Regions from separate parts of the Bacillus sp. NS1 genome, predicted to be linked through region 2. Evidence: a T-box and tRNA genes for the amino acid it is inferred to sense, from the RefSeq annotation. Region 2 holds a T-box; the other holds one or more tRNA genes.
The links. A T-box is a leader RNA that pairs with one kind of tRNA and senses whether it is charged. The one in region 2 lies ahead of thrS (threonine--tRNA ligase), so its partner is inferred to be a tRNA-Thr.
Positions count from the first base shown of each region.

Region 1 (7,807 bases), on a different contig from region 2:
TTACTCTTTCCCTTTCGGATTTAATGCATTGACTACACTTTTCCCCGCAGACTTCATCTTGTACCATGTCCAGTCGAATAATTGATTGATTTCTTCAATCTGACCGGTGACTTGTCCAGCAGAGGCCATATACTTTTCGCCGTTTACGACGGTTACATTCCCGTCTATTTTGCCTTTAATAATCAGCTTGCCGTTTTTGACAGTGACATCACCTTTGACCGTCTCACCTTCTGGCACGGTCACAGTGTGATTATGCACCACAAGATTCGGCTGCTTGGACACGCTGAAATTGTGGTCATTATGCCAGCTGTTAAAAAAACCTCCGCCCATCAAAATGATGAATACCGCAGCAGCTGCGATAACAGGATGGGTTCTGAACCACCTTTTCACAGAAGCTCTTTTCTTCTCCTTAGGCAATTTCGCCATGACATTAGCGGTAAAATCCGCGGGGGCTTCGACATGCGATGTGCTCCGGACGAGCGCTATAGATTTTTCCATCTCATAAAAATGCTTTCTGCATTTCTCGCATGTCTCCAGATGTTCATTTAATACGTGTTCATCTTTTGGAAGGATATCTCCATCAAGATGCATATGCATAAGCTGCACAATTTGTTCAGGACAGCTCATTTCATCACCCCACTTAAAGATCCCTTAATTGTTTTCTAAGAGCCTCTCTGCCCCTGTGAATCCGAGTTTTCACAGTCCCCACAGGAATGTTCAGAATCTCCCCGATTTCAATTAATGAGAGTTCATCAATATACTTTAATACGATAACTGTTCTGTATTTGTCAGGAAGCTTTAAAATTTTCTGCTGAATCGTGTTTGAGAGCTCCAGTGACACAACTGCATCCTCTGGCAATACCCCATCTGCGGCGATTTGGGAATACATGGTCAAGCCTTCCGTACCAGCCACCTCTGCATCGAGGTAATAATCCGGCTTCTTTTTGCGAATGCGGTCAATAGTTAAGTTGGTCGCGATTCGATAAAGCCAAGTTGAAAATTTCCGGTTAATATCAAAACTGTCGATATTAACGTACGCTCTGATGAAAGCCTCCTGTGCTATATCCTCTGCCTCATGCACATTACCAAGCATACGGTAGCAAAGCTGATAAATTTTATCCTTGTAAATATCTACGATGTCCGCAAATGCATCTTGGTCGCCTTTTTTGACTTGTTTAATTCTCTTTTTAATCATCATTTCCATATTTATCTAACCTCTGCCTTCACCGGTCTGTATGTATACGAGCTTCGTTTCAAAAGGTTTCAATTTTTTTATAAAATAAGTTTAACAAATTTTTGGCAGGGTGTAGATGGTAATTCGTGAATAAACTACCTTAACATATTTTTAAAATTATTATACAGACTGAACAGTTAGAAGTTGGAATTATTTTTCAAAAAGAAAAAAGACACCTTTTGGTCAAAGGTGTCTGTGACTGGGCTAGCTGGATTCGAACCAACGCATGACGGAGTCAAAGTCCGTTGCCTTACCGCTTGGCTATAGCCCAATAATGGTGGAGGGGGGCAGATTCGAACTGCCGAACCCTGAGGGAGCGGATTTACAGTCCGCCGCGTTTAGCCACTTCGCTACCCCTCCATATTCATATTAAGAAAAACAGTGCCGGCAAGAGGACTTGAACCCCCAACCTACTGATTACAAGTCAGTTGCTCTACCAATTGAGCTACACCGGCAAGATGGTGGAGGATGACGGGCTCGAACCGCCGACCCTCTGCTTGTAAGGCAGATGCTCTCCCAGCTGAGCTAATCCTCCAAATGGTGACCCGTACGGGATTCGAACCCGTGTTACCGCCGTGAAAGGGCGGTGTCTTAACCGCTTGACCAACGGGCCGTTTGTGTTCTCGTCGAGCTGACAAAAGTTATTATATACAGGTTACCCCCTGTTTGTAAAGAGGAAAATTAAATTTTTTATTTTCAAACTTTTTAACTCCTTTTTTAACTGAAAAAGCCTCCCAACATTAGTCATTTATTTTATGATAGAGACAAACGATGCAAGAGAGGAGAAACCAATATGATCCTAGTCAGTTCTTGCCTTGGAGGCATTGAATGCAGATACAACGGCTCTCACGCCGCATCAGAGAAAATCAGAAAACTTGTCGGTGAAAATAAAGCAGTTATGGCTTGCCCTGAGCTTCTTGGCGGCTTCTCAACTCCTCGTGAACCTGCAGAAATTATCGGAGGCACCGGCGAGGATGTTCTCAATGGAACCGCGAAAATCATGACAGCTTCAGGAGAAGATGTAACAGAATTATATATGGAAGGTGCCGCTAAGACATTAGCTTATGCAAAAGAAATCAATGCCTCTGCCATCATATTAAAAGAAAACAGTCCATCGTGCGGAAGCGGTTTTATCTATAACGGCACATTCTCTGGCGCAAAAATCACCGGCAGCGGAGTGACCGCCGCACTGTTAGAGCAAGCAGGCTACCGCGTCATTTCAGAAAACCAGCTAGACGACATATTGTAAGGAGGCCGCCACATGACTCTAGACATTTCTTTATCCTTCTATAAGCCTGAACACTTGCCGGAGCTTCAATCATTCACGCTTAACAACGATGACAAACGCTTTACCTCTCTCCCCAAAGAGGTGCTGACTCAGGCCCTGAGCATACGGGACCGGTATCCGGTTATCATCTTAAAAGACGATCTCCCAGTCGGTTTTTTCATTTTACATACATCAAAAGAAACGCTGGCACCCTATTCTAACAATCCATTTGCTTTACTGCTCAGTTCCCTGTCATTAAACGCTGTGCATCACGGAAAAGGCTATGCAAAAAAAGCAATGCTTCAGCTTCCCTCTTTTGTGAGCGGTTATTTTCCATGGTGCGATGAAATCATTTTGGCCGTCAATCATCTGAACACACGCGCAAAGCGCCTTTATATGAAAAGCGGGTTCCTTGATAAAGGCAGGAGAAGAATCGGACCGCTCGGAGAACAGCTGATCCTTCATTATTTCTTATAGCCTGAAGTGAAATAAAATTTCAAAAATGCAAAAACATAGTTGAAATATCATGACAGAAATGAATATACTGAATATTAAGATACATTATTCTAAACAGGGGGCATCCTCATGTCAGAACCATTAAACCTTCACCGTCTTACAACGGAATCACGCAATAGCCAAACAGCTGAAATCCATAAAGCAAATACACTCGACATCCTCAAAATGATCAACAACGAAGATTTAAAAGTCGCAGCCGCCGTTCAGCAGGTTCTCCCCGATATTAAAACAGCTGTAGACTGCGCGTATGACTCATTTCAAAATGGAGGCCGGCTCATATACACAGGCGCTGGCACAAGCGGCAGACTCGGTGTCATGGATGCTGTTGAATGTCCTCCCACCTACAGCGTAAGCCCAGATCAGGTCATCGGAATTATGGCTGGAGGTCCCAAAGCATTTTTACAGGCAGCAGAGGGCATTGAAGACAGTGAAGAAGCAGGAGCCGAAGATTTAAAAAACATACAACTCACTTCATACGACACCGTCATTGCCATCGCAGCAAGCGGCCGTACACCTTATGCAGCGGGCGCCCTAACATACGCCCGCAAAGTCGGAGCACACACTGTCGCCCTTACCTGTAATGAGCATTCGGCCATCAGCAAGGATGCGGATCACAGCATTGAGGTTGTCGTCGGACCTGAGGCTATTACAGGATCAACACGTATGAAAGCCGCAACTGCTCATAAAATGATTCTAAACATGATATCTACCGCTGTAATGGTCAAAATCGGCAAGGTTTACGAAAACTTGATGGTAGACGTCAACATCAGCAACAAAAAACTAAAAGAACGCGCCATCAGCATCATCCAAAGCCTTACAAACGCTTCATACGACACAGCCAGACACACTCTAGAACAAGCCAATCATCACGTCAAAACAGCAATCGTCATGCTCAAAACTAGCACAGATCAGGAACAAGCTAAAACATTGCTTGATCAAACAAACGGTTTTATAGACAAAGCAATCGAAAATTACCATTCAGAATAAGGAGAGACCAAGAATGGCAACAGGCGGTTTAGCGATCATTCAATCAATGAAACACAAGCTCCCTCCATCCGAGCGTAAACTTGCGGATTACATCCTAACTCATCCCCACAAAGCAATTGAAAGCACTGTCAGCGAAATCAGCGCCTTAGCCAATTCAAGTGACGCTGCCGTCATCAGGCTCTGCAAATCACTCGGTCTAAAGGGTTTTCAAGATTTAAAAATGAGAGTGGCAGGCGATCTGGCAAAGCCTGCTGTACAAGGCTATCGGGACATTGCGCCTCACGAACCTCTGTCCTCCATTTCTGAAAAAGCGGCCGGCAATGCCATTCAAGCCATTCAGGACACTTCAGACTTGATGGACTACAAAGAGCTTGAACGAGCGGTTTCTCTGCTTCTCAAAGCTCATACTGTGCATTTTATCGGCGTCGGGGCTTCCGGCATTGTCGCCAAGGACGCCCAGCAAAAGTGGCTTCGCATCCATAAACTAGCAACTGCGTTCACAGACACTCATCTTGTGGCATCATTAATCGCAAATGCAGATAAGGGTGACATCGTATTTGCCATTTCGTTTTCGGGAGAGACGCAGGAAATCATCGAACTGATTACGATGGCTAAGGAAAAAGGCATCACAACGATCAGCCTGACACAATACAGCCAGACATCCGTCTCCGCGCTGGCTGATGTCCCATTATACACAGCACATTCCAACGAAGCCTTAATTCGAAGTGCAGCCACTTCCTCCCGCCTCGCCCAGCTTTTTATGATCGATGTTTTGTTTTTAAGCATGGCGGCTGAGCAGTATGAAGAAACAACCGGTTATATCGATAAAACGAGAGCAGCCATACAATCTATGAGAAAAAAATAAGGCATCTTGAAGAGGAGGGGTTTTGATGAGCAAAGAAAATAACTACCATCATCTCGCAAAGAAAATCCTTGAGCTATGCGGAGGAAAATCCAATATTTCCTCGTATACGCATTGCATGACACGCCTTCGAATTACGCTTTACAATGAAAGCAAAGCAGATGCTCAGGCTATAAGAGAGCTTGACGGCGTTTTTGGGGTCGTCGAAGCTGAAACCTTACAAATCATCCTCGGCACAGGAGTTGTCAACCATGTCACAGCCTCTTTCTCTAAGCTCGTATCAGCAGAAGAAGGTGTCGACGTCAAAGAAGCAGCGGCCAAAAAGAAAGCCGACATAAACCGAAAAAACGCTACTCCTTTTAAACTTTTCTTACGTAAAATTGCCAGCATCTTTATCCCTCTAATTCCTGCACTCGTCGCTTCCGGTTTAATCACTGGGATTACCAAAGCAATCATTCAAGCCGGCTGGCTCTCTGCAGAATCACAAGTCGCTGTTATCCTGACAGTCATCGGATCAGGATTGTTCACTTACCTCGGCATTCTCGTCGGCATTAACGCATCGAAAGAATTTGGCGGGACACCCGCTCTTGGAGCTCTGGCAGGGATCTTGATTATGAATCCGGAGATCGCAAAGATCAGTTTATTCGGAGAACAGCTCCTTCCAGGCAGGGGAGGCCTGATCGGGGTTCTTTTCGCAGCCATATTCATTGCTTACACCGAACAATTTATCCGCCGTTTTATTCCTCAATCACTCGATATCATAGTCACCCCAACCGTCTCACTGTTAATCACCGGAATCGTAACGTATGTCGTATTTATGCCTTTAGGCGGCTTCATTTCTGATGCCATTACATCCGGCCTTCTGTCCATCTTGGACATCGGCGGCATCGCTGCAGGCTTTATTCTGGGCGCTACCTTCCTACCTCTTGTCGTAACTGGACTGCATCAAGGCTTGACGCCTGTGCACATGGAATTGATCAATTCAATCGGCAATGATCCTCTGCTCCCTATATTGGCTATGGGAGGCGCGGGACAGGTAGGCGCCGCCTTTGCCATCTTTGTGAAAACGAAAAAAACAACATTGAGGAAGGCAATCGCCGGTGGGCTTCCGTCGGGGCTGCTCGGTATTGGTGAACCGCTTATTTTCGGAGTCACGCTGCCACTTGGACGCCCGTTTTTAACAGCATGCTTAGGAGCTGGAATCGGCGGCGCTTTTCAAGCTTATTTTCAGGTAGCCACCATTGCGATTGGCGTCTCCGGGCTGCCGCTTTCCTTTCTCGTCCTGTCTTCGCAAATCATCCTATATATCATCGGACTCTTTATTTCCTACGCGGCCGGCTTTTTATTGACCTATGCATTCGGATATAAAGAAGAAATGGCTTCCCAGTTCGATTAAATTATTCTGTTTTAGGGATAGTAAACGGGATAGAAGCACGGAAAGGAGCAAGCCAGTGAAAACACAGATACTGTTCTTATTCAGTGCCATTTTCACCCTATCTATATTGACGCCAGCCGAAACCTCCGCGCAAACAGCAGACTACCAAGTTGAGCCGAAAACCATAAATGCAGAAACTGTACAATTCTCGTCGAAGAAACTAAGGAAGGTTGATCAGATGATAGAACGGGATATTGCAGCAGGATTTCCAGGCGCCGTTCTTGTCGTAGTAAAGGATGGCCGCATCATAAAAAAAGAAGCATACGGCTACAGTAAAAAGTACGAAGGAACAGAACTGCTGCGCCGTCCGGCCAAAATGAAAACCCGCACAATGTTTGACTTGGCCTCAAATACAAAAATGTATGCAACAAATTTTGCATTGCAGCGCTTAGTCACCCAAGGAAAACTCGATGTTCATGAAAAGGTTTCTGCATATTTGCCTAATTTCAAGGATCAGCCTGGAGACCCGATCAAAGGAAAAGACAGGATTCGTGTTATCGATGTCCTTCAGCACCAATCAGGGCTCCCCTCAAGCTTTTATTTTTACACGCCGGAAAAAGCAGGCATGTACTATTCTCAGGAGCGGGAGAAAACGATTGAATATTTAACGAAGATTCCGCTTGATTATCAAACAGGGACAAAACACGTATACAGTGACATCGGATATATGCTCCTCGGCTGCATTGTTGAAAAACTCACCGGTAAACCGCTTGATGTCTACGCGGAGCAAGAGCTCTATAAGCCGCTGGGGCTGAAGCATACCTTGTACAATCCGCTGCAAAAAGGCTTTAAACCAAAGCAGTTCGCAGCTACTGAACGTATGGGCAATACACGGGACGGTGTGATTCATTTCCCTAACATCCGTACACACACGCTGCAAGGAGAAGTGCATGATGAAAAAGCGTTTTACTCAATGGATGGCGTGTCTGGCCATGCCGGATTGTTCTCAAATGCTGATGATATGGCCATTCTGCTCCAGATCATGTTAAACAAAGGATCATATCGGGACGTTTCTTTATTTGATCAGAAAACAGCCGACCTATTTACAGCTCCTTCAGCAACAGATCCGACATTTGCTCTTGGCTGGCGTCGAAACGGAAGTAAAAGCATGGAATGGATGTTTGGCCCTTATGCCAGCGAAAATGCTTACGGACATACCGGCTGGACAGGAACAGTTACCATCATTGATCCAACATACAATTTAGGCATTGCACTTTTAACGAACAAAAAGCATTCACCAGTTGCTGATCCAGAGGAAAATCCAAATGTGTTTAAGGGTGATCAATTTCCAACAGGCAGTTACGGGAGCGTCATTACCGCGATCTATGAAGCGATGGAATGAATGATTTACGATAGGAGGAAGTTTCTATGAAACCTGTCTTTCCGCTTATCCTTTCAGCCGTTCTCTTTCTCTCAGGTTTTCTCGGCGCCAGTCAGACAAAAGCCGCTGCATCCAGCGGCTCAGCCGACGCCAAGCAAATTGTCAAACGAATGACGTTAGATGAA
Region 1 is NZ_JBZAZF010000006.1:16,307-24,113, reverse strand. Features, by position in the region: gene rsiW (anti-sigma-W factor RsiW) at 1-627, opposite strand; gene sigW (RNA polymerase sigma factor SigW) at 641-1,204, opposite strand; tRNA gene AC4CV5_RS18540 (tRNA-Gln) at 1,434-1,505, opposite strand; tRNA gene AC4CV5_RS18535 (tRNA-Tyr) at 1,510-1,594, opposite strand; tRNA gene AC4CV5_RS18530 (tRNA-Thr) at 1,617-1,689, opposite strand; tRNA gene AC4CV5_RS18525 (tRNA-Val) at 1,694-1,769, opposite strand; tRNA gene AC4CV5_RS18520 (tRNA-Glu) at 1,773-1,847, opposite strand; gene AC4CV5_RS18515 (2-thiouracil desulfurase family protein) at 2,028-2,483, shown strand; gene AC4CV5_RS18510 (GNAT family N-acetyltransferase) at 2,496-2,978, shown strand; gene murQ (N-acetylmuramic acid 6-phosphate etherase) at 3,087-4,004, shown strand; gene AC4CV5_RS18500 (MurR/RpiR family transcriptional regulator) at 4,018-4,869, shown strand; gene AC4CV5_RS18495 (PTS transporter subunit EIIC) at 4,895-6,262, shown strand; gene pbp4b (penicillin binding protein PBP4B) at 6,318-7,643, shown strand; gene AC4CV5_RS18485 (glycoside hydrolase family 3 protein) at 7,670-7,807, shown strand, end outside.
Region 1: it has a tRNA-Thr gene. The T-box ahead of thrS (threonine--tRNA ligase) is inferred to sense a tRNA for this amino acid. The anticodon was not compared.

Region 2 (7,807 bases):
TCAACACTAACAAAAAGAAACCGATAAACGCAAGAATCAGGTTACTGACGGGTCCGGCGATAGATACGAGCACACCGGCAAGCCTCGGTTTCTTAAAGAAGCGGCGATTAACGGGAATAGGGCGCGCCCATCCGAAGCCGGCCACCAAGATCAAAATGGTTCCGAACGGATCAAGGTGTTTAATGGGATTGAGCGTCAGCCTTCCTTGTCTTTTCGCCGTATCGTCACCGAATTTGTATGCGACATAAGCGTGGGCAAGCTCGTGCATCGTAAACGACACAATTAACGTGATGACGAGGTATGGCATTAAAGATAACGGATAATATAAAAAACGGTCCAAGTGAGATATCCCTCTTTCTAAAAATGCAAGAATTTACTTTATTCAGTATACTATAAGAAGCCTCTTTTTCTAAAGAGAGGAAACGAGATAAAGGAGGATTCAGCACCCATGCCATACGTAACCGTCAAAATGCTCGAAGGCCGTACAGACGAGCAAAAACGCAATCTTGTCGAGAAAGTAACAGAAGCTGTAAAGGAAACTACAGGTGCTTCTGAAGAAAAAATTGTTGTATTTATAGAAGAAATGAGAAAAGACCATTATGCCGTCGCAGGCAAACGCCTGAGTGATATGGAATAGTCTCTATAAAGCCGGGGCTTTGCGCACCGGCTTTTTCTATTCCTATTGGGTCAGCTTCTCAATAATCGCTAAGAATGTCTTTTTCTCTTCGGCTGTCAAACGTTCAAACATGCCGTCAATCAGCTGCTGGCGGTTTTCGATCATTTGCTCAGCCGCTCCCCGGCCCGATTCAGAAAGCGTAATCCATACAGTACGGCGGTCATTGTTATTTCTGGATCTCTCAATAAACCCCTCCTGTTCTAAATGGTTCAGAGCGGTTGTTGTGGCAGAGGGAGACAGTGTGACTTCCTTCAGAATATCCTTTATGGTGCAGCTCCCATGTCTGTATATGATCCGCAAAATAAATCCTCTTACATTATTTACGTGTTTCGGAACGGTGGCTTCATCTAATTGCTTCGTGCTTTTCAAATATTTTGTAAGTGCGTGATCCAGCAAATTTGCTTCCAGTTTGTCATGGTCCATGTAGATTTCCCCATTTCGAGATGCATTCATAACATACGAACGATATGATTTACTTATTATTTTACTGATTCCGGATAGGGAAAGTCAAAAAAGCAAAATGAGAATTCACAGCTTTTCTCCTAGATCCTTCGATTTTTCACCTGTTTGACAAGGTTATCTTTAAACGTCTGAAAAGGAACGTGTTCATTCTGCTGATCTCCGAATTGGCGGACGTTTACTGCGCCTTCCTGTTCTTCATGATCCCCTAGCACCAGCACGTACGGGATTTTCTGCACCTGTGACTCTCTGATTTTGTAGCCCAGCTTCTCATTGCGCTCATCAATGCCAGCTCTTATCCCCAGCTGCTTCAGCTCTGCCTGCACCTTTCTGCAATAGTCCAAATGAACGTGCGAAACCGGTATGATTTGAACCTGAATCGGTGCGAGCCAGGCTGGGAATGCCCCGCCGAAATGCTCGATTAAAATGCCGAAGAAACGGTCGATTGAGCCGAATACCGCTCTGTGTATGACAACAGGACGAACCTTTTCATTGTGTTCATTAATATATGTTAAATCAAATTTTTCCGGCATTTGAAAATCAAGCTGAATTGTCGCACATTGATGGCTTCGTTTCAGGGCATCCCTTATGTGAAAATCAATTTTCGGACCGTAAAACGCTCCATCGCCTTCATTGATCTCATAAGGCAGACCGAGCTCCTCAAGGACGTTTGCCAAGGCACGTTCCGAAGCTTCCCAAAGGCTGTCATCGCCTAACGAATCCTCCGGGCGAGTCGAGAGTTCGACAGAATACTCGAAGCTAAATGTACGATATACCTCATCAATCAATCCAATCGCTTCTTTGATCTCACTCTCAATCTGATCCTCCCGAACAAAGATATGGGCGTCATCCTGGCAGAACGTCCGGACGCGAAGCATTCCGTTTAGAGCGCCGCTGTATTCATGGCGATGCACCTGGCCAAATTCCGCCATGCGAATCGGCAGATCCCGATACGAATATAGGCTGTTTTTAAAGATGAGCATATGTCCGGGACAATTCATCGGCTTCATTGCGAAACTTGTATCATCCACTTCTGAAAAATACATATTGTCGCGATAATGGTCCCAGTGTCCTGACTGCTCCCATAACCGCTGATTCATCATAAACGGCGTACGCACCTCATCGTAGCCGGCCTTTGTTTGCAGCTCACGCGAGAAGCGTTCCAGTTCATTGCGGACAATCTGCCCTTTCGGCAAGTAAAACGGCATCCCCGGCGCTTCTTCAGAAAACATAAACAGCCCTAGTTGTTTGCCCAGCTTGCGGTGGTCTCGTTTTGCCGCTTCTTCCAGCATATGCAGATGCGCATCGAGATCTTTTTTCTTGTGAAACGCAACCCCGTACACCCGCTGCAGAACTTCATTTTCGCTGTCTCCGCGCCAATAAGCGCCCGATAATCTTGTCAGTTTGAACGCCTTGATCATTCCTGTAGAAGGAAGATGCGGCCCGCGGCACAGATCAATGAATTCTCCCTGCTGATACAGCGAGATATCCTCTCCGCGCGGAATATCCTTCAAAATCTCCAGCTTAAACGGCTCACCTTTTTTGGCAAACAGCTCTTCAGCCTCTTCGTAGGAAACCTCAATTCGTTTAATTTCCAAGTTTTCATTTATAATGTTTTTCATTTCTTTTTCGATGGTTTCTAAGTCTCCTGATGTCAAGCTTTGCTCAAGCTTCATGTCATAGTAGAAGCCGTCTTCAATCACTGGACCTATCCCCAATGACACTTCGCCGTGCAGACGTTTCACCGCTTGAGCCAGTACGTGCGCTGATGTGTGGCGAAGCACCTGCAAGCCTTCTTGGGAATCAAGTGTGATAATCGAAAGCTCAGCATCCTCCTCCAGCTTGAAACTGAGATCGACGAGCTTGCCGTTAACCTGACCCGCTGCCGCCTTCTTTTGCAGACTGGAACTGATAGAACCAGCTGCTTCTTTGATTGTGATGCCTTTCGGATATTCCTTGATCTGTCCGTCCGGAAGCTGAATGTGTACATGTTTACTCATTTTTAAACACTCCTTCATAATTGTTTATATAAAAAAACACACCCGTCCCGCTGTAAGGGACGAGTGTGTGATTAACCCGTGGTTCCACCCAAATTTCCGACAAACGCTATGTTGTCGGCTTGGTGCTGTAACGCAGCATAGACGGCATTGGATACTTTAATTCCCCAATGCTGCTCCAAGGCGGTAAATGATCATCCTAAGCTGGGAAGCTCTCACCTTTCCTTCCCTCTCTGAAAACCGTAATGATTATTCATGTCCTTTTCATTGCATGTATTTAGTTATAAAAAAACACACCCATCCCTCTAAAAGGGACGAATGTGTTTATTATCCGTGGTTCCACCCAAATTCCCGATCAACACATATAGTAAGTGTATCGGCTTTAAGGTGCTGTAACGCAGCATGACGGTATCAGATACTTGATTTCCCCGATACGGCTCAAAGGCGGTAAGCTGCTTTCCCTGCGTTAGGAAGATCTCAGCTGTCCTTCCCTCTCTGGAAACCGTAAAAAGCATCTCATGTCCTTATCAGCGCCTGTATACATTACTGATCGTTTGGTATTTCATATATTTTACAATACATTTCCTGATACAGCAATCTGTTTTGTTAAAAAAAGCAAAAGAAACGGTTCATTTCTTTTGCTTGGTATGGTTAACAAATCTGCTTCAGTTCCTCTATGTATTGAAGCGCTTCGTCATATTCTTCATTTGTATACTTTTGCTTGCTTTTGATTGTAAAGACTTTTTCTTTCTTTTCCTCATCCTCAAGCCCGTCAAAGTAAAGGATCGTGGAAACCAGCTCTAAAAATCGTGATGAACGGTTGTTTACACTTTCGATATACCCTTTGATATCTGGCATATCTAAATCAGCATGGTCTAAAAATTCAGAGCCTGTCTCAGTCAGGGAATAACGGTATTGAAAGTAGCCGCCCTTTTTTTCCTTCACCTCATGCAGAAATCCAAGGTTGCACAGCTCTTCAATCTGGAGCGTCAGTTCCTCTGAATACGGTCCGTAAAAGTGAAAATCATATTTCTCATAGAAAGGAAACTGCATTTTCTTTGCGATATAAATCATTTTCTGCAGCTTCTTCCGCCCGATGATTTCTCCAGAATCCGAGAACACCTTCATCAGTTTTGCATGTTCTTTCAACAAATTCCCGACATCTCCTTTTTCCTTCTTTCCAATTTCTATGTCAGTCCCAGCAGCTGCCGGATTTTCATTTTCGCTTCCGGATGTTCAGAGCCGTCACAAATCAGGTCCTTCGGATAGTACAGCTTGTGGTCCGTCCGCCGTTTTCCGGAGATGGATTCCACAATAGCCGATTGTCTGGACAGCTCTTTAATTTGGCCGTTTTGCGTCAAGAGATGGATCGGCAGACGCTCCTCTTCCTCTCCAGGACGGTAAAAATCGTATGGCAGATCTGAAGAAGAATCAACGACCAAATAATAGCTCGGATCGATTCCCGCCTCTTTGAACAATGAGGTCAGCTCAAAATAAGCCGACATTTCTTCATTCGGATTGAATTCAACGTATTGGAACAGCTGGCGGTTAATGAATCTGCGGCACAAATCGGATAGAATCGAATCTTCTTCATCCTCCCAGGCCTGGAAGTAATACAAAATAATAGATTCATCCAGCTTCACATAATCCTCCAGTGTCAATTTCCCTTCAAAAATAGAATAGAAATGGACCGGAGCGTGAGTGAAGACATAGCCTTCATCGTGCAGCTGCTTCGCCCTGTGAAGAATCTTCGTTAAAATAACCTCTGCGCTTCTTGTCACAGGATGGAAATACACCTGCCAATACATTTGATAGCGGCTCATGATATAGTCTTCGACAGCGTGCATCCCGCTTTCTTTAATGACGATCTGATCCTCGCGCGGGCGCATCACCCGAAGAATCCGCTCCATATCAAAATGGCCGTAGCTGACGCCCGTATAATAAGCGTCGCGCTGCAGGTAATCCATGCGGTCTGCGTCTATCTGACTCGAAATCAGGCTGACCACTTGCTTGTTTTTATATGTTTTGGCAATGACTTCAGCAACATCCTGCGGGAAACTAGGGCTCACTTTTCTAAGCACCTGATTGACCTCTGTATCCCCCAAAATGATATCTCTTGTAAAATCTTCGTGGTCAAGGTGAAAGACTTTTTCAAATGAATGCGAGAACGGCCCGTGCCCGAGATCATGAAGCAGCGCCGCGGCCAAACAGAGTTCGCGCTCACTGTCATCCCATTCAGGGCGGCCTTTAAAGACGTCATCAACCATTCTCCTGACAATTTCATAGACACCGAGAGAATGGTTGAACCGGCTGTGCTCAGCGCCATGGAACGTCAAATACGTCGTGCCGAGCTGCTTGATTCTGCGGAGACGCTGAAATTCACGGGTCCCGATCAAATCCCATATCAGCTTGTCCCGTACATGAACATAGCGGTGCACCGGATCTTTAAACACTTTTTCTTCTGATAATTTTCCATTTGGATACGCCATCGTCATTCCCTCTTTTTTTTAGCCGTGTTTCTATTATATCGACTCTATTCTTTGAAAACATCCTTGAATTTGCCCGGCGATTTGTTCCATCTTCACGAAAAACACATGATGTGAAGCAAAAAAGCCTGACCCGAAGGCCTAGGCTAAGAAAAATATGTTTTTACTTTTTTATTTTCTTTTTTACTTTGTCAATCAGCTCATCCTCTGTCGGAGCTGACAGCGGGCGATTGTTCACAAAAGCAAATGATTTTTTCCGTCCGGGCCCGCAATAAGATTGGCATCCTACCTCAACCTTTGCGTCCGGGTCCACTTCTTTTAAACGCGGCAGCAAGGTTTTGATATTAGTGGCTTGGCAATCATCACACACTCGAAATTCATTAGCCATGACGTACGCTTCCCTTCATTTCTATGTTCATCTATGTGAATAACCTAAAATGCTTTTCAAAAAAATCACATCACTCTTCATTTTACAAGGATTCGACTGTTCCTGCAAGCCGCTCCATCCTTCGTATCTCCTATTCTTTCAGCCAACTTGTATAAATATTTTCCAACCTGGACATTCTAATACCATGAAAAGAAAAATGGGAGTTGAGATAAATGACAAAACAGCGACAAGACGCTTGGTCAGAAGAAAATGATCTGCTTTTAGCCGAAACAGTGCTTCGGCATGTAAGGGAGGGCAGCACTCAGCTGAACGCCTTTGAAGAAGTCGGCGATAAATTAAACCGGACATCTGCAGCCTGCGGATTCAGATGGAACGCGGTAGTCCGCCACCAATATGAAAAAGCGCTGCAGCTTGCGAAAAAACAGCGAAAACAGCGGATGAGAGCGCTCGGAAACGGACAGTCTGCGAAAAAAAGGCTATTATATCAGCCTCCTGCGGTTGATCCTGAAATCATTCAAGATTCCGCTGCAGAGGAGCCGGTTAAAACAGACGCACCATCAGCTGAGAATGAGCAGCAGCCTTTAATGTCAGGCGAACACATGCCTTTTGTAGATGAAAGCTTTAAGGAAGAGTTAGCTAGTCTATCACACTTATTGTCTCCCCAAACACCTGCAGCTGCGCCTGAGATGACAATGAATGATGTGATCCGCTTCCTGCAGAATTACGATGGCAATAACGAGCAATCATCAGCTTTAAAAATGGAAAATGAGCGTTTAAAGAAAGAAAATCAGGAATTGCAAAGCAAAACGGAACAGCTTGAGGCAGAAGTACAAAAGCTTGAAAAAGACCAAAAAACGATCCAAGAAGATTATGAAACCTTGGTGAAAATTATGAATAGAGCCAGAAAGCTAGTTTTATTTGAAGAAGATGAACATGCCTCTCCGTCCTTCAAAATGGACCGAAACGGCAATTTAGAAAAAATGGCAGAGTAAGTTAGAAAAATCCCAAAACAGCAGCTGGTTTTGGGATTTTCGCCATGTGCAAAATCCCCTTTTCTATAGAGAAAAGAGGATTTTAACTTTTTGCATCGAACCTCGCTATTCTTGTAAAATGAGGCCAAGCTTATGTGAATCTATTAAGACATGTGAGCTGCCTCGGCCGCTTTTTGTTTCCGAGGCACAGCGGAAATGACCAGAAGCCCAAGCATCATCAGTGCAATGCCGAGCCACGAGGAAAGTGAAAGCATTTCACCTATGAAAAACACGCCCAGCAATGAGGCCGTCAGCGGTTCAGCTAAAGACAGCGTGACCGCCGCCGAGGCCGGAACCCCAGTAAGCCCTTTCGCAAACAAGAAGTATGCGGCGCATGTTGCTATTAAACCGATGTAAAGGCTCGTTCCCAATCCTCTCGGGGTCAATATCCACGAGACATCTGACTGCCATAAAAGCGGCGTCAATAGGATGGCGCTTATCATAAAGACAACGGCGGAAGTCGCTCGCGGAGGCTGAGTTTTCATCATCGATTTACTGATGAGCGTGTAGCCCGCAAAAGAAGCACCCGCTCCGAGCGCCATAAGAACGCCAGCAACATCAATCCGAACATTGGAACCATCGGAAAACAGGAGCCAGCAACCGGCTAAAGCCAGCACAGTCGCGATCCACCAAGAGTTTCGCGGACGTTTTTTCAATACGGCCCACTCCATGCTTCCGGCAATGATAGGCGCACTGCCGATCGCAATCACAGTCCCCACAGCGATTCCGGTTTCTTTAACGGCTGTGAAAAACAGCGGCTGGTAACACGC
Region 2 is NZ_JBZAZF010000001.1:379,304-387,110, reverse strand. Features, by position in the region: gene AC4CV5_RS01970 (site-2 protease family protein) at 1-340, opposite strand, end outside; gene thmT (2-hydroxymuconate tautomerase) at 449-637, shown strand; gene AC4CV5_RS01960 (MarR family transcriptional regulator) at 680-1,099, opposite strand; gene thrS (threonine--tRNA ligase) at 1,219-3,135, opposite strand; T-box leader at 3,188-3,409, opposite strand; T-box leader at 3,440-3,672, opposite strand; gene AC4CV5_RS01950 (YwgA family protein) at 3,784-4,284, opposite strand; gene AC4CV5_RS01945 (HD domain-containing protein) at 4,320-5,621, opposite strand; gene AC4CV5_RS01940 (YuzB family protein) at 5,782-6,006, opposite strand; gene rsfA (prespore-specific transcription regulator RsfA) at 6,219-6,998, shown strand; gene AC4CV5_RS01930 (carboxylate/amino acid/amine transporter) at 7,142-7,807, opposite strand, start outside.